Regions from separate parts of the Brevibacillus agri genome, predicted to be linked through region 2. Evidence: riboswitches for the same ligand, from Rfam matches in the RefSeq annotation. Region 2 holds a riboswitch; the other holds the start of a gene.
What was found. A riboswitch is a leader RNA that binds a small molecule or an ion and turns the genes downstream of it on or off. The one in region 2 is predicted to bind glycine.
Positions count from the first base shown of each region.

Region 1 (8,872 bases), 780 kb from region 2:
TGTAATCGCAAAAACTTTCGAGAAAAGACAGGACTCCATTCAGGTTGACGTGTAAAATATTGGATGAAGGCAAAGGGGGGCTTGCATGTACACGTCGTTGACTGTGAAATATTTGAAAATTTCTTCTTATCTCAAGCTGTGTGTAGGGGCCGGCTTTTCTCTCGGCCTGCTGGTCGGGCTTTTCCAACTGGTTGTCCTGCTTTTGATGCGCGCGGTGGACCACACGAGCACTGCGGCCGCGACGAGTATCCCGGACAGTCTGCTCGCGCTGGCAGGCACGATCTTGGCGTACACGTTTGGGGCGTTGAATTTCAGCCTTATTTCTTATTTTCCTTTTATGTTTCTGCTCAAACGTAAAAATGGAATCGCGATCGAAGGGATATTTGATTCGAGGGCGGAGCGTGTAAAATGATAGAGAAAGCTTTTCGTTCATTTATCAGGTCATGACATCCAGGAGAGAGTAGCCCATGTATTCATTGCGTCCTACGATGACGGTTGAGGAAGCAGTCGCGCATTTTTCGCCAGATCAAAATGAAGTGCAGGAAGTGTACAGCGAAGAGGGGGAGTTTCTCGGCTATTTGACGGTGGAAGCGATCGCCCACGCCATTCATCGCGGGGAACTGACGCGCCCGATTGTCGAGTACGTCGTGCCCGAGGTGAACCTGCCGGACCGCCAGAGGCAGGCCAGCTCGCAGGCGCAGCTTCGCGCTTTTTTTGAAAGCCCGGTCTGCCAGATTGTTTTCAATGCGCTGTACGACGGCGTCTATATTACGGACGGGGCAGGCGTCACGCTGTTTGTCAACCAGGCGTACCAGCGCATTACGGGCATTCGCGAGGAAGAGGTCATCGGCCAGCACATGGGCTATCTCATCAAGCAAGGCATGATTTCGGTGTCCGCTTCGCTGGAAACGATTCGCACGCGAAGGCCGGTGACGCTGATCCAGACGATCCGCAACAGCCGCAAGATCATCGTCTCTGCCACCCCTGTGCTGTCTCCCGCAGGCGAAATTTTGTACGTCATCAGCAGCGTCCGGGACATTACCGAGCTGATTCGCCTCAAGCACGAGCTGGACAGCCAGAAGCTTTTGCACAGCGATTTGCCGCACCCGGACCAGACGGGGCTGGAGGACGTCGTGCTCGGACCTGCGACGCGCTCGCTGTTCCGGCTGGCCGACAAGGTCGCCAAGACAGATGCGAAAATTTTGCTGCAAGGCGAGACGGGTGTGGGGAAGAGCATGATCGCCAAATACATCCATGCCCGCAGCAGCCGCGCGAACGAAATTTTTATGGAGCTGAACTGCGCGGCGATCCCGGGCCATCTGGTCGAGGCCGAGTTGTTCGGCTACGAGCCGGGGGCGTTTACAGGCGCGCTCAAGCAGGGGAAAATCGGCATTTTGGAGAGCGCCCATCGCGGCACGCTGTTTTTGGACGAGATCGGCGACTTGCCGCTGGAGCTGCAAGTGAAGCTGTTGAAAGTAGTGGAGGAAAGCAAATTCATGCGCGTCGGCTCCACCGAAGTCCGCCATGTGGACGTGCGGATCATTACGGCTACCCACCGCGACCTGGCTACACTCGTGCGCGAGGGGCTGTTTCGCGAGGATTTGTACTATCGGCTGAACATCGTCACCTTCGAGGTGCCGCCGCTGCGCGAACGCCGGGAAGAGATTGTCCCGCTCTTGGTGTCGTATCTGGAAAAATTCAATGAGAAATACAAGGAAGAAAAGACGATGACACTGGAATGCTACGAGTGGCTCACGAACTATAGCTGGCCGGGAAATATCAGGGAGCTGGCGAATCTGGTCGAGCGGCTGGTGGTCACGACTTTTCACGACACGATTGACGTCGGCGATTTGCCGAATTTTCTCCAGCAAGTGTTCCCGCAGGCAGAACCGACGTCTTTGCGCGAAGCGGTCGCCCGTCTGGAGCGGAGCATGATCGGCAAGGCGATCCAGACGCACAAGACGACCCGGTTGGCGGCAGAAGCGCTCGGCATCAGCCAGAGCGCACTCGTCCAAAAGATGAAAAAGCTGCAACTGCGCGTAGAGAACGAGCCGGAAGCGAGCAAATAAAAAGCATCCTGCGAATGCCTGGTGCAGTCGCAGGATGCTTGTCCTTGCCATGCAAACACATCGGAAGCCGGATGTGTTTTTTTGTTTGGCTGGCGATCAGTTTTCCAATACTTTCACCTGATCGACTTTAGCCTTGCGCAGCTTGTAAATCACGACGAGCATGATGAACCAGACCGGAGTGATGAACAAGGCCACGCGCGTATCCTCGGCAAGCGCGAGCACGACGAGAATGAACGCGAGGAAAGCGAGAATCAGGTAGTTGGCAAACGGAAAGAGCGGCATTTTGAACTTGTTTGTTTTTGCCAGATCCGGTCTTGTCTTGCGGTACTTCAGGTGGCAGATCACGGTAATGCCCCAGATGAACAGGAAGCAGACCGTCGAAACGCTCGTAATCAGAGTGAAGACGCCTTCTGGCATGATGTAGTTCAACACAACCGCAATGAGAACGACGACAGTCGAGAAGAACAAGGCATTGGCAGGCACCTGGCGCGTTGTCAGCTTGGTCATGGACGCAGGCGCATTATTTTCCTTGCCGAGCGAGTAGAGCATACGGCTTGTACTGAAGATGGCGCTGTTGCATGCCGAAGCGGCGGAGGTCAGCACGACGAAGTTGACGATACCTGCGGCAGCCGCGATACCGATAGCCGCAAACACTTGAACGAACGGGCTTTCGGTCGGGATGATGGCGTTCCATGGATAGATGCTCATGATGACGATCAGAGCGCCGACGTAGAAGAGCAGCACGCGAATCGGGATGTTGTTGATCGCTTTTGGAATCACGCGCTCGGGGTCTTCTGTCTCCCCGGCAGTCAGCCCGACAAGCTCAATGCCGACAAAGGCGAACACGACCATCTGGAAGGAGAGTAAAAAGCCGTTGATGCCGTTCGGGAACATGCCGCCGTGGCTCCACAGGTTGCTGAAGCTGGACGCGCCGGAGTTTGTCGAGAAGCCTTTGACAATCATGAAGATTCCGACGGCGATCAAAGCGAGAATCGCGATGACTTTGATGAGCGCGAACCAGAACTCCATTTCGCCGAAAAGCTTGACCGTTGCCAGGTTCATGATGAGCAGGATGACGAGCGCAATCAATCCCGGCATCCATTGCGGAACCTCAGGGAACCAGTATTGCGTGTACATTCCGACAGCCGTCAAGTCGGCCATGGCAATCGAAATCCAACAAAACCAGTACGTCCAGCCTGTGACGAACGCGGCCATGTTGCCGAGGTAGTCTTTTACGAAGTCAACGAAGGAATGATAGTTCAGGTTGCTAAGGAGAAGTTCACCGAGCGAGCGCATAATCAGAAAGCAAATAATCCCAGTAATCAAGTAAGCAAACAGGATGGATGGGCCGGCCAGGTGAATGGATTTGCCCGCACCGAGGAACAATCCCGTTCCGATGGCCCCGCCGATCGCGATGAGTTGAACGTGCCTGTTTTTCAGGCCCCTCGCCAAATTTTGCTGTTGCATGTGATCCCCCTCATTTCTCATGCGTTTGATTCGTTTGCGGCTGTTGGTAAAAAACCAACCGCCGACCTTTCAAAAAGTTTATGAAACTTTATAATTCATATCTTAACATAGCGACCCAGCATAAATACATCATTAAGTTACTTCCATCGAAAAAAACGCTTACATTTTTGAGCGAGGCAGAAAATTTGCGGTTTTGTCGGCAGTTTTCCCTCCTTTTTTCGAGGCAAATGGAACGGCTGTTTCATGGTGAACGCACAACACTCCTATTTTCTGCAACAAAAAAAGGAACGGGAAAAATAGACCGGTTCCTACTTTTCTCTGTCCTTTTACCTGAGAGATTTGTCCTGAGCGGTCAGGATTTGCTCCTTCGGTGCTAAACGGCGAGTTTAGTCTCTCCCGCAATATTCATCCGCGTCAGATATTCGCGTGCGTTCTTATGATAGTAAAATATTCCAAAAAGGTTGTCAAATGAAAATTCCTAATTAACAGATTATTTTAAACATAAAACATTTTTGATTGACGGAAGGCCAGATGACAAGCAGGAAACGACAATCATTCGTCGTTTTTTCCGCTAGCCAGGTGAGCGGATGTGTCGAAAGGGGAAGGGTATGAGTTTTGATTTGATAATGAATCAAATGCGCAAGTTTGATTTGAATTATAATCAAACAGCGAATGTAAACGGTTGCTTTTGGCCGAAACAAACTGTGCTGCGGAAAATGTGACAAAAAAGTGAGAAAAGGCTTGCCGCTGTTGGGGGGAAGGTCGTTTTTCCCGCAGGTGGCGGAGCGAAATTGGCACCCGCTTTTTTCCGCTTGGCACGGGAGTTGCTTTTCACGTAGCGGCATACAGAAAGGAGAGAGTGACATCATGAACATTTCTACTTTTGCCGCTGCAAACAAACTGGTCACAGGGCGGGATTCGCTGGCGCTGCTGCCCGAGGAGGTTGCCCGTCTGAAAGTGGCGCGTCCAATGATTGTGACGGACAAAATTCTCATTCAGGCCGGGGTAGTCGCGCAGGTGGAAGCGCTTTTGCCGATGGAGGCGGGCGTCTTCTCGGACGTGAACCCCGAGCCGGAAATCGAGATCGTCGACTTGTGTGTGCAGATGATCCGCGAAGGGGGCTACGACGGCCTGATCGCAGTCGGCGGCGGCAGCGCAATCGACATCGCCAAGGCAGCTTCCGTCATGGCGACGAACGAGGGCAGCATCGAGCAATATTTTGGCACGAATCTGGTGAAAAAGCCGGGCTTGCCGCTGATCGCGATTCCGACTACGGCGGGGACAGGCTCAGAGGTGACGAATATCTCGATTTTGTCGGATACGAAAGAGCAAGTGAAAAAAGGAATTGTAAGCCCTTACCTGCTGCCGGACGTCGCCATCGTCTCGCCGGTGATGACGCTTACGTGCCCGCCGAGCGTGACCGCTGCGAGCGGCGTGGACGCGTTGGTGCATGCGGTGGAAGCCTACATTTCCAAGTTCGCCTCCCCGGTGACGGACGCGCTGGCGATTGGCGCGATGAAACTGATTGCCGTTCACTTGCCGAAAGCGTACGCGTGCCCGGATAACATCGAGTCGCGCGAAGCGATGATTACCGCGTCGCTGATGGCCGGACTTGCTTTCGGCAACGCGGGCGTAGGAGCTGTCCATGCGCTGGCCTACCCGCTCGGCGGACGATTCCACATGGCGCACGGCGTGAGCAATTCGCTCTTGCTGCCTTACGTCATGCGGGCGAACAAGATCGCCTGCCTGGAAAAGCTCGGGGAGATCGCGCAGGCGCTCGGGGAAAACGTCGCCGGACTGAACCTGGACGAAGCGGCGGAAAAAGCGATTGAAGCGATGACGCGCCTGTGCCGTTACGTGGAAATTCCGCAGTCGCTACGCGAGTTCAACATTCCGGAATCCGCGATCGCCGAGATGGCCGAAGAGGCGATGAAGCAAACCCGCCTTTTGAAAAACAATCCCCGCGCTTTGCGGAAAAAAGATATCGAAGACATCTATCGAGCAGCTTACTAAAAGGGGGACATCGTATGAAGTGGAAACAACGCAGAGCGGGTGAAGAAACCCCGTACATTCCGGCCGGACCGTTCAAGATCCGGCTGCCGTTTGTACACTATCGCTTTGAATGGCCCGATTATTTGCAAGGACTGTTGATGTGCGCCGTCGACCTCGGCGCGATCACGCTGCTCGCCGACCATCTGGGCATGCCGTTTGAGGTGGGACTGGCCGTTGTCATTTTGAATGGCTTTTTGTATTTGCTGCACCACCTCTTGGGCGATCCGGTCATTCCCGGCTGGATTACGCCGGCGATTCCGCTGATTGTGCTGTTTGTCGAGCAGTTTCCGGAAGGGCAGGAGCGGGTGTACGCGCTGATCGCCTTTCAGTTGACGCTTGGGCTGTTATCCATTTTGCTCGGGGTCACCGGACTAGCGAAGCGGGTAGTCAACTTCGTGCCGAATGCGATCAAGTCGGGGATTATTCTCGGCGCGGGGATTGGCGCGATTACCTCGATTTTTGAAAAGGGCGGGAAGTTCGACCTGTTCCCGTACACGATTGCCATTTGTATCGGCTTTTGCTTTTATCTCGTTTTTTCCAAACATTTTGAAGGGTTGAAACAAAAAGGGAAAGGGTGGGCATTGCTCGGCAACCTCGGGATTTTGCCTGCGATCTTGCTCGCGGTGTTCGTCGCCCCGTTGTTCGGGGAAGCGAAGTGGCCGGACATTCAATGGGGCTTCAGCCAGCCGGACTTCGCCACGCTCTGGTCGCAGTACACCGTCTTCGGGCTGGGCTTGCCGTCGCTCTCCTTTTTCATTACAGCGATTCCGGCTGTGTTCGCAACGTATCTCGTCGTCTTTGGCGACGTGTTGAAGACGAAAGCGCTTTTGTCCGAGTCCGACCAAGTGCGGCTCGATGAAAAAGTCGACTACAACCCGGACCGGGCGCACATGATTTTTGGCGGACGCAACATGTTGATGAGCCTGATCGGGCCGGACATTACGATGTGCGGGCCGATGTGGGCCGCGATGCAGGTTGTGGTGGTAGAGCGGTTCAAAAAAGGCAAAAAAGCGATGGACTCGTTTTTCGGCGGTGCGGGATCGTTTCGCTGGGGTACGAATACAGGTTTATTGCTTTTGCCGATCGTCAGTCTGGTCCAGCCGATTCTCGGCGTCGCCGTCGCCCTGACGCTGCTCGTCCAAGGCTACGTCAGCGTGCGGATTGGCGTGATGCAGGCGCGCAGCCAGCGCGACCTGGGCATCGCGGGTGTCGTAGGGGCGATTCTCGTCATCAAAGGAGCGGCGATGGCTTTTGGCGCTGGAATTTTGCTGTGCGTCTTATTATATGGAAAAGATTGGTTGCGCGGTGAAAAAGAGAAATTGTTCACGGCAAATGAAAAGGAGGAAAAGGCAGCGTGAGACAACAAGAATGGAACAAAGGCATGTACGTGAACGGAGAGTGGGTGACGCTTGCGGCACGCGTCGCGGTGCAAAATCCCGCGACATTGGAAATCATCGGCAGCGTGCCGGACGCTTCCGCGAAAGAAGCGCGGCAGGCGGTCGACGCTGCGCAAGCCGCTTTTCCCAGTTGGTCGAAAACGACCGCCTATGAGCGCGCGGCCTTGCTGGAGCGCTGGCACCAGACGATCGCAGCCCGCCTGGACGAGATCGCGTACGTCATGACGCTGGAACAGGGCAAGCCGCTCGCAGAAGCACGAGGCGAGGTGCAGTACGCGAACAGCTACATCAAATGGTACGCCGAGGAAGCAAAGCGGATTTACGGCGAGACGATTCCTGCCTCCGCCGCCTCCAAGCGGATTCTCGTGCAGAAGCAGCCAGTCGGTGTCGTGGCGGCCGTCACGCCGTGGAATTTCCCTGCGGCGATGATTGCGCGAAAAATCGCGCCAGCGCTCGCGGCAGGCTGCACGACGGTGACGAAGCCAGCCGAACAGACGCCGTTGACCGCGCTGCTTTTGGCGGAGTGCGCCCACGAGGCGGGGATTCCGCCAGGCGTCATCAACATCGTGACGACTTCGCAGGCAGCGGAAGTCGTCGATGTCTGGATGGACGATGCGCGCGTGAAAAAACTGACGTTCACCGGGTCGACTCCGGTGGGCAAGCTGCTGATGCGCAAAGCGGCCGATACCGTGAAAAAGATTTCCCTGGAGCTTGGCGGCCTGGCGCCGTTTATCGTGGCAGAGGACGCGAATCTCGACGCGGCGGTCAAAGGGCTGGTCCAGTCCAAATTCCGCAACGCCGGGCAAACGTGCATTTGCGCAAACCGCATCTATGTGCATGAAGCTGTGAAAGAGCCGTTCCTGCAAAAGCTGACAGAGGCGGTGTCCGCGCTGCGCGTAGGCCAGGGAACAGAAGACGACGTCGAGATCGGGCCGTTGATTGACGAGCGAGCCGTACAAAAAGTCCAGCAGCAAATTGACGACGCCGTGGGCAAAGGGGCGACGCTCCACGGCAGCCCGGTTCTCGCGGGAGCCACTGGCTACTTCATGAAGCCGGTCGTGCTCTCGGATGTAACCGATGAGATGGTGTGCATGCAGGAGGAAACGTTCGGGCCGATCGCGCCTGTCAGCACGTTTTCCGACGATGAGGAAGTCATCCGGCGGGCGAATGCGACGCCGTACGGGTTGGCGGCATACGTCTTCACGCAGTCGCTGGCGCGGGCGTTCACGTTTTCGGAAAGCCTGGAATACGGTATTGTCGGGGTGAACGATGGGGCGCCATCTGTCGCGCAAGCGCCGTTTGGCGGCATGAAGGAAAGCGGGCTTGGCCGGGAAGGCAGCCACCACGGCATCGAGGAGTATTTGGAAGTGAAGTATATTTCGCTGCAACTGGTGTAACAAAAGCGGAATGAAGTGAATAAAAAGAAGCACAGCTCGATTGATGCGGGCTGTGCTTTTTCTATATTCTGGCGCGGTTCTGTGGCGGCTCTGGGCAGGAAAACGGCGGCGCGAAACCCGTTTTCCTGGGCGGAAAATGAAAATGAGGATTGACAGCAGGATAAATATCCTTTAAATTTTGCGTTAGGGAAACATTTTTATACACAAGCATATTATTTTGCTAAAGTGAATATTATTGGTTAACAACCACAATTTTGTGTATAAGCATATATGAGCCAGTCATAAAGAATTGTCCAGCGGAAGCAACGGTCAACAACAACCGAGAACGTACACGAACGATTGGTTAATTGGAGGGAATCTCATGAATAGTGCGGTGTCAGTCAGAGAGCTTCACGTCTCCTACTTTGGAGTCGAGGTGGTGCGGGACGTAACCTTTGCTGTCGAGCAAGGAAGCATGGTGGGCATTATCGGGCCGAATGGCGCGGGGAAA
Region 1 covers NZ_CP026363.1:4,361,259-4,370,130, reverse strand. The annotation lists gene BA6348_RS21410 (hypothetical protein) at 86-412, shown strand; gene BA6348_RS21405 (sigma-54 interaction domain-containing protein) at 468-2,069, shown strand; gene BA6348_RS21400 (amino acid permease) at 2,166-3,536, opposite strand; glycine riboswitch at 3,845-3,945, opposite strand; gene BA6348_RS21390 (iron-containing alcohol dehydrogenase) at 4,404-5,549, shown strand; gene BA6348_RS21385 (hypothetical protein) at 5,564-6,946, shown strand; gene BA6348_RS21380 (NAD-dependent succinate-semialdehyde dehydrogenase) at 6,943-8,382, shown strand; gene BA6348_RS21375 (metal ABC transporter ATP-binding protein) at 8,744-8,872, shown strand, end outside.
Region 1: it holds a riboswitch for glycine, as region 2 does, so the genes downstream of both, BA6348_RS21400 (amino acid permease) here and gcvT (glycine cleavage system aminomethyltransferase GcvT) in region 2, are expected to answer to the same signal.

Region 2 (8,872 bases):
CGCAGCACTTCTTCTCGCTGATCTTTTACATGATTCGCCCGGATGCGGGGAGATGGCGCACCGTTTTTGCCGGATGCGCTTTAATGACAGGCGGAGCAGAGTGCAAGTAAAACAGTCCGCCGTTAATAAAATGAACCTCGATGCGCGGCTCGTACTGCCAGCGCAGCTCGTCCATCCGTCGCTGTTTTTCTTCTTCCGGCGTGCTTTTTTTCCATTCCTCCTGGTTGATTTCCTCGCGCGGCGTCACCTGGACGCCATTGGCACGTAAAAAGTCGAGGATTCGCCCGCCGGAAGAGCGGTATTCGTCAAGCGTCTGCGCAGCTTCGACAACAGCCTCCCTGGCGGGGACGGCGTCGCGCGCAGGCAGCGGGATCGAGGCTTTTTGCTCCGGGGACTCTACCGCTTCCGCCTCGGCTGCTTCTGTCTCGCTCTGTTCGGCAGGCGGCTCTCGTCGGGCCAGCTCTTCGTAGTAGGCGGCGAGGATGTCCAGCTCCTCCGTCAGTCGCGCCCGCGCCTCTACGGCCCACTCCTGGTCTTCCTGCGCGATGATCGCATCGACCTCCTGCCGGGCCAGCTCCAGCGCGTCTTCCACAGACAGCTTCCGGTCGAGCGTGTAAAAGTAGTCCGGGATCGCGGGCGCAAGCGTCAACTGAAACAAAAACGAGGAAAAGTCGTGCACGAGGCGCGGCTGATGCAGGTTGATCCCGAGATAGAGCATGATGTCGCGCCGTTTGTCGCAGATGAGCGATACTTTCAGGTTGAGCCCGAGCCAGGGAACGAGCGGCGTGGAGCGACGCTTGCCGGTGCTTGGCAAGGAAGCGGTATTTTGCTCGTACATGCATAAAAAGCGCCCGTGCTTTTTCGCCGAGGCAAAAATTTGCTGCATGCGCGCAGCGCCCAGATGCAGATGCTCGGCCCGCAGCCCGTCCGGCATCCGGTCCGGGTGAAACGCAAAGGTGAGCACGAGCGGCTGGTAGGCCAGGTTCATTTTGTCGACCCAGCTCCAGTAAAACGGGCGGTTGCCGATATCCTTGTCGACCTCGACCGGAAGCTTGACCGTCAAGTAATCCGGGTGGGCTTCGACGATGTGCGCGGAAAAAGTCGCGAGGTAGCGCTCTACAAATTGCCTGACCTGGTTGGCTTGCATCAGGAGAAACCTCTTTTCTTGTGTGCGTTTTTTCTGCTACTGCTCTGCCGCTTCCGACAGGGCAGGGGATGCGTGCTGCTGTCTGCTGGCGCGGATGGCGTGGCCCATGTTGTCGAGCTTCAACGCCATTTCGCGGGCCGATTTGGAATCCATGATGATCTGCGTCAAATTTTCTTCCAGCGACGAGTTGAGATTCAGCCGCTCCACGATGTCGTCCAGTTCGCCGATGACCATCTCGAACAGGTCGATTTTTTCGTACAGCAGCTTCAAAATGTGCTCCTCAATCGTGCCGACGGTGGACAAATTGTAAATGTGCACGTCCCGCTTCTGGCCGAGACGGTGGACACGGCCGATCCGCTGCTCGACGCGCATCGGGTTCCACGGCATGTCGTAGTTGATGACCTGGTTGCAAAACTGCAGGTTGATCCCTTCCCCGCCAGCCTCTGTGGCGATCAGTACTTGCGCGCGGTTTTGAAACAAATCGGTCATCCAGTCTTTTTTGCTGCGCTTGAAGCCGCCGCGAAACGGCACAGAAGTAATGCCGTGGTCATGCAAATATTTTTGCAGGTAGTTTTGCGTCGCCCGGTACTCGGTGAAAATGATGACTTTGTCGTTGATCTCCTGGATCAGCTCGACCGTTTTGGCCGCCTTGGAATGCGTCTCGATCCGCTTAATCATCTCCACCAGCTCCAAAATTCGGCCGCGCAGGGGGGAGTCTTCGCTGGTGCGCTGGTGCATGTTGTACAGCGTCATGAACGAGGCTTCCTTGCTGGAGCAAACCTCGCGCTGCAACGTAATCAAGGCGAGCGAGTTGAACAGGCCAGCTCCTGTCTGGTACTGGTCGCGCACAAAGCGGGTGACGCCCTCGTACAGCTCCATCTCTTCCTGCGACAGCTCAATCGGAATCGACTGGACGCGGCGACTGGTGAACTGGATGCCGCCGTCGCTTCGCTTGTTGCGAATCATCACCTTTTCAATTTCTTCGCGCAATTTGTCGCTGTTTTTCGACTGTCGCTTTCCTTCGACGTAATTGGAGGAAAACGACGTGGAGTGGCCGAGGTGCCCCGGCTTCAACAAATTAATCAGGTTGTACAGCTCGTCCATTTCGTTCTGGATCGGCGTAGCCGTGAGCAGCAGGCAATATTTTTTGCGAATTTCCTTCACGAACTGATAGTTTCGCGTCCGTTTGTTTTTCAGCTTGTGCGCCTCGTCGATAATCAGCATGTCGTAGTCGATGTCGAGGACGTGGCGGCGGTGCGGATCTCGTTTCGCCGTGTCGATGGAGGCGACGACGACTTCATGCTGCCGCCACATGTACTCCTTTTTTTGCGCCACGGCGGGAATCCCGAATTTTTGCTGCAACTCCTTCGTCCATTGGATGACGAGGGAGGCGGGGACGAGCACGAGAATTTTTTTCGCCAGACCCCTGACCATGTACTCCTTCATAATCAGCCCGGCTTCGATCGTCTTGCCCAGTCCGACCTCGTCGGCGAGGATCGCGCGTCCGCGCATGTCGTTGAGCACTCGCTCCGCCGTTTGCAACTGGTGGGGAAACGGGGAGAGCAGCGGCAAGTATTTCAGGCATTGCAACTGATCGAACTCGCGAACAGCCATGGCCTCTTCCGCTTCCAGCGCCAGCTTGAACAGCTCCCACTTGTCCCAGGGGCCGTCTTCGTGCATTCGCTCCGTCAGCGGGGATATCCAGCTCGTGTCAAATGAAACAGGAATATTCGGCATATACGTTACTCCTTTACACAGCTCTGCCATAACTTTCATGCGCTTTATCAAAAAACTTAACATTTATGATCGTGTTCATCATTTTGTTAAGTATTTCTTGATCTGACTGTTAATTTGCATATTTTCAACGGCGGACTCTCATGGTAGGATATAGAGGAAGTTCATTCATTAGTATGGAAATCATAGCAAAAACTTATGTATGACCATCTAACCAACGCGAATGATAGTAGCAGGGAGAGACTGCGCGAACCACTGCAGCGCCGAAGGAGCAAGCCGGGAACGGTGAATCTCTCAGGCAAAAGAACCTCTACTGGACGCAACTCTGGAGAGAGCTCGAAATCGGAGCCACCAAAGGGGAAACTTGCAAGCGCGGTGATCCCCGCCGCGCTTGATTGGCAAGGTAACTCTCAGGTACCAAGGACAGAGGAGGAGAAATGGGCACCGTTCTTTTGGTGTACCCGTTTTTTCGCCTCTGTTTTTTCATGGGGAGAAATGCCGACTAACAGTTTTTGGGAGGTGCCACACATGTCCAATCTGAAAAGAACGCCACTGTTTGATTCCTACGCAAAATACGGCGCCAAGACAATCGACTTCGGCGGCTGGGAGCTGCCTGTACAGTTTTCCAGCATTGGCCAGGAGCACGAAGCCGTTCGGACGAAAGCAGGTCTGTTTGATGTATCCCACATGGGAGAAGTAGACGTAAAAGGCGAGAGTGCGCTCGAATACTTGCAGCGCGTCACCACCAACGACGTGTCCAAGCTGGCTGTCGGGCAAGCGCAGTACAGCGTGCTCTGCTACCCGGACGGCGGTACGGTCGACGATCTGCTCGTTTACAAATACGCGGACGACCATTACCTGCTTGTCATCAACGCAGGAAACATTGACAAAGACTTTGCATGGCTGGAAGAGCACCTGATTCCGGGTGTCACGATTGAAAACATTTCGCCGCAAACGGCGCAAATCGCCATTCAAGGGCCTTTGGCCGAGTCGATTTTGCAAAAGCTGACCGCCACAGACCTGTCGAAAATCGGCTTCTTCCGTTTCGAGCGCGACGTAGAGGTCGCTGGCATTTCCGCGCTGGTATCCCGCACAGGCTATACAGGCGAGGACGGCTTTGAAATTTACCTGCCTGCAGAGCGTGCCGCTGAACTGTGGGACGCGTTGCTTGAAGCGGGCAAGGAAGACGGGCTTCTGCCTTGCGGACTTGGCGCGCGCGACACGCTGCGCTTCGAAGCGAAGCTGCCGCTGTACGGCCAGGAGCTGAGCAAGGACATCACGCCGATTGAAGCAGGCATCGGCTTCGCGGTGAAGGTGGACAAAGAAGTGCCGTTCATCGGCCAAGAGGTGCTCAAGGCGCAAAAAGAAAACGGCGCGCCGCGCAAGCTCGTCGGCATCGAGATGATCGACCGCGGCATTCCGCGCACGCACTATCCGGTCTACGTCGGCGAAGAGCTGGTGGGCGAAGTGACGACAGGCACGCAGTCCCCTACCTTGAAGAAAAACGTCGGATTGGCGCTCGTGAAAAGCGAACATGCGGCGCTTGGCACCCAACTGGAAGTGGAAATTCGCGGAAAACGCCTCAAAGCAGAGGTTGTCGCCGCTCCGTTTTATAAACGTCCGAAAAACTAAGCAATCGCCCACTATACATCCTATTTTGAGGAGGACAACGTTCGTGAAATACCGCTACCTGCCCCAAACCGATCAGGACAAGCGCGAAATGCTCGAAACTCTCGGCATTTCCAGTGTAGAAGAACTGTTTGCAGACATCCCGGAAGAAGTGCGCTTCAAAGGGGCGCTGAACATTCCGGAAGCTCTGTCCGAGCCTGATCTGGTGAAATACTTCACGCGTCTGGCTAATCAAAACGTGAACTTCAGCACGCACGTCAACTTTTTGGGTGCTGGCGTTTACCAGCACTATGCGCCAAGCACAGTCAACCACATGTTGCTGCGCGGAGAATTTTTTACCGCCTATACGCCTTACCAGCCTGAAATCAGCCAGGGCGAGCTGCAAGCCATTTTTGAATTCCAGACTATGGTGTGTGAACTGACCGGAATGGAAGTAGCGAACTCCTCCATGTACGACGGAGCGACTTCCTTGGCAGAAGCGGCGATGATGGCGGCTGGTCACACTGGCAAAAAGCGCGTCATCGTTTCCCGTGCTGTGCACCCGGAAGCGCGCGGCGTTCTGAAAACATACGCGTACGGTCAAGGCGTAGAGCTGGTTGAAGTCGGCATCAACAACGACGGCGTAACCGACACACAAGCTCTGGAAGCGCTGATTGACGAAAACACAGCGGCCGTTATCGTGCAATATCCTAACTTCTTCGGAAACGTGGAAGACTTGGCAGCGGTCGAGCCGATTGCTCATGGCAAAGGCGCTCTGTTCATCGTTTCTTCCAACCCGCTTGCGCTGGGCGTATTGGAAGCGCCAGGCAAACTGGGCGCTGACATCGTGGTGGGCGACATGCAACCGTTCGGCATTCCGGCATCGTTTGGCGGTCCACACTGCGGATATTTCGCAACGACTACCAAGCTGATGCGTAAAATGCCAGGCCGGATCGTCGGGCAAACCAAAGACGAGAACGGCAAGCGCGGTTTCGTACTGACGCTGCAAGCTCGTGAACAGCATATCCGTCGTGAAAAAGCGACTTCGAACATTTGCTCCAACCAGGCTCTGTTGGCACTGGCGGCTGCGATCACCCTGACTGCGCTCGGAAAACAGGGCGTACAGGAAATGGCGATGATGAACTTGCAAAAAGCGCATTACGCCAAGCAAGCGCTGCAGGCAAAAGGTCTGGAAGTGGTCTTTGCCGCTCCATTCTTCAACGAATTCGTAGTCAAACTGTCCAAGCCGGTGGCAGAAGTGAACAAAAAGCTGCTTGACGTTGGCATCATCGGCGGCTACGATCTGGGACTGGATTACCCGGAATACGCGGGTCATACGCTGCTTGCGGTAACCGAGCTGCGGACCAAGGAAGAAATCGACACATTGGCGGCTGAATTGGAGGCGATCACACGTGCGTAACGACCAGGAAAAAGCACTGATTTTTGAAATGAGCAAACCGGGCCGTGTGGGCTACAATCTGCCGGCATTGGATGTACCAGAGGTAGAGGTGGCAAGCCTGCTGCCGAAGCACCTCATCCGCGAAACTCCTGCTGAACTGCCGGAAGTATCCGAGCTGCAGTTGGTTCGTCACTACACCGAATTGTCCCGTCGCAACCACGGGGTAGACAACGGCTTCTACCCGCTCGGTTCTTGCACGATGAAATACAACCCGAAAATCAACGAAGACGTTGCCCGCTACCCAGGCTTCGCGCAGACGCACCCGTACCAGCCGGAAGAAACCGTACAAGGCGCACTGGAGCTTTTGTACAACCTGCAAGAAGAGCTGGCTGAAATCACCGGAATGGACGCAGTTACGCTGCAACCGGCTGCGGGGGCAGCAGGCGAGTGGACAGGTCTGATGATGATCCGCGCGTACCACGAGAGCCGCGGCGAAGGCCACCGCACAAAAGTCATCGTGCCAAACTCCGCGCACGGTACGAACCCGGCTTCTGCAGCGGTAGCAGGACTGGACACCGTCACGATTGCCTCTGACGAGCGCGGCCTGGTCGATATTCAGGCGCTGCGCGATGCCGTAGGCCCTGATACAGCGGCACTCATGCTGACCAACCCGAACACGCTCGGTCTGTTCGAGGAAGACATCGTGGAAATGGCGAAAATCGTCCACGAAGCAGGCGGCCTCTTGTATTACGATGGAGCGAACGCGAATGCGATCCTCGGCATTGCCCGTCCAGGCGACATGGGCTTCGACGTGGTGCATCTCAACTTGCACAAAACGTTTACAGGCCCTCACGGCGGCGGCGGACCAGGTGCTGGCCCTGTCGGCGTGAAAAAGATTCTCGAACCGTTTTTGCCAACGCCGATCGTGGCGAAAAAAGAAGACGGCAGCTTCTACTGGGACAGCAACCGTCCGGCTTCCATCGGCCGCGTAAAAGGCTACAACGGAAACTTCGGCATCCTCGTGCGCGCTCACAGCTACATCCGCACCATGGGTCCGGAAGGCTTGCTGCAAGTGTCGCAAAATGCGGTGCTCAGCGCGAACTACATGATGCGCCGTCTGGCTACGGCTTACCATCTGCCGTATGACCGCGTCTGCAAGCATGAGTTTGTTTTGTCTGGCGTGATCCAGAAAAAGCTGGGCGTACGCACGCTCGACATCGCCAAACGCTTGCTCGACTTCGGTTATCACCCGCCAACTATCTACTTCCCGCTGATTGTCGACGAGTGCCTGATGATTGAGCCAACCGAAACCGAAACGAAAGAAACGCTCGACGAGTTCATCGACGTTATGCTGCAAATTGCCCGCGAGTGCGAGGAAACGCCTGAGCTTGTACAGGAAGCGCCGCATACAACCGTGGTCAAACGTCTGGACGAAGCGACAGCGGCGCGCAAGCCGATTCTGCGCTACCAGCCGCAAGCACAATAGCTCTCTTTTGGAAAAGCCGCCTTTTTACAGGGCGGTTTTTCTTTCCGAATGATGCTATCATGAACAGATGGGATTGATCCGACATTTCGGGGAGAGAGAACCAATGATGAACAAACGGATCGTATTTACAGGCGGCGGCTCCGCGGGGCACGTCACCGTCAACCTCGCGCTCATCCCGCGTTTTTTGCAGCAAGGCTGGGAGGTCGCCTACATCGGCTCGACGACAGGGATCGAGCGGGAGCTGGTCAGCAGGCTCGACGGCGTGCGCTACATCGGCATTGCGACAGGCAAGCTGCGCCGTTATTTCGACTGGAAAAACTTCACCGACCCGCTGCGCGTAGGCAAAGGCGCCTGGCAAGCTTACCGCTTTCTCGCAGCCTGGAAGCCGGCTGTCGTCTTTTCCAAAGGAGGATTCGTCTCCGTGCCCGTCGTCTTTGGCGCCTGGCTGAATGGGCTGCCTGTCGTCCTGCACGAGTCCGATCTGACGCCGGGACTCGCCAACAGGCTGTCGCTGCCTTTTGCCGCTAAAGTGTGCGCGACGTTTCCCGATACGCTCCAGCATTTGCCCAAGGGCAAAGGGACACATGTAGGGGCGATCGTTCGCGACGAGCTGAAAACAGGCCGGAAGGAAGCGGGGCTTGCGCTGTGCGGCTTTTCCCCGGACAAACCGGTGCTGCTCGTCATGGGCGGCAGCCTGGGGGCGAGGCGGTTGAACGAAGCCGTTCGCGGCACGCTCGACGCGTTGACCAAGCGTTTTTCTGTCGTGCACATTTGCGGCAAAAATCAGTTGGACAACAGCCTGAAGCGGGACGGTTATCGGCAATTCGAGTACGTCCAGGACGAGCTGCCTGACCTGTTGGCGATGACCGACCTCGTCGTCTCGCGCGCAGGCTCCAATGCGATTTACGAGTTTTTGCAACTGCAAAAGCCGATGCTTCTCGTGCCGTTGTCGCGGGCGGCGAGCAGGGGAGACCAGATATTGAACGCCCGCTCTTTTGAGCAGCAAGGCTTTTGCGAGGTGCTCGAAGAGGAAGCGTTGAGCGCAGACAGCCTGATCCGGGCGCTGGACCGTTTGCAGCAAAAGCGTCCGGCGATTACGGAGAAGCTGCGCGCCGCAAGCGAAAAGCAGCAGGACGCGCTGGCGCAGGTCATGGCGATCATCGAGGAGACGGCTCGTTGATGCAGCCGATCCAAGCCTTGCCGTCCTATGGGGAGAAGCGTAAAATGAAGGTGTTGTGAGTAGGGAGGTACATACGATGGAACAGTGGCGCTATATCGTGACGGAAGCGATGTCTCCGGCGATGAACATGGCTGTGGACGAGGCGATTTTGCAGTTGCACAGCGAGGGCAAGGTGCCCCCGACCGTTCGCTTTTACACGTGGGACCCGGCTACTTTGTCGATTGGCTATTTTCAAAAGGCGATCAGGGAAATCAATCTGGAGGAAGTGCAAAAGCGCGGGCTGGGCTTTGTCCGCCGCGCGACAGGAGGACGTGCCGT
Region 2 covers NZ_CP026363.1:3,583,922-3,592,793, reverse strand. The annotation lists gene BA6348_RS17615 (YqhG family protein) at 26-1,147, opposite strand; gene BA6348_RS17610 (DEAD/DEAH box helicase) at 1,184-2,884, opposite strand; glycine riboswitch at 3,105-3,201, shown strand; glycine riboswitch at 3,202-3,318, shown strand; gene gcvT (glycine cleavage system aminomethyltransferase GcvT) at 3,410-4,513, shown strand; gene gcvPA (aminomethyl-transferring glycine dehydrogenase subunit GcvPA) at 4,557-5,909, shown strand; gene gcvPB (aminomethyl-transferring glycine dehydrogenase subunit GcvPB) at 5,902-7,374, shown strand; gene BA6348_RS17590 (undecaprenyldiphospho-muramoylpentapeptide beta-N-acetylglucosaminyltransferase) at 7,481-8,554, shown strand; gene BA6348_RS17585 (lipoate--protein ligase family protein) at 8,631-8,872, shown strand, end outside.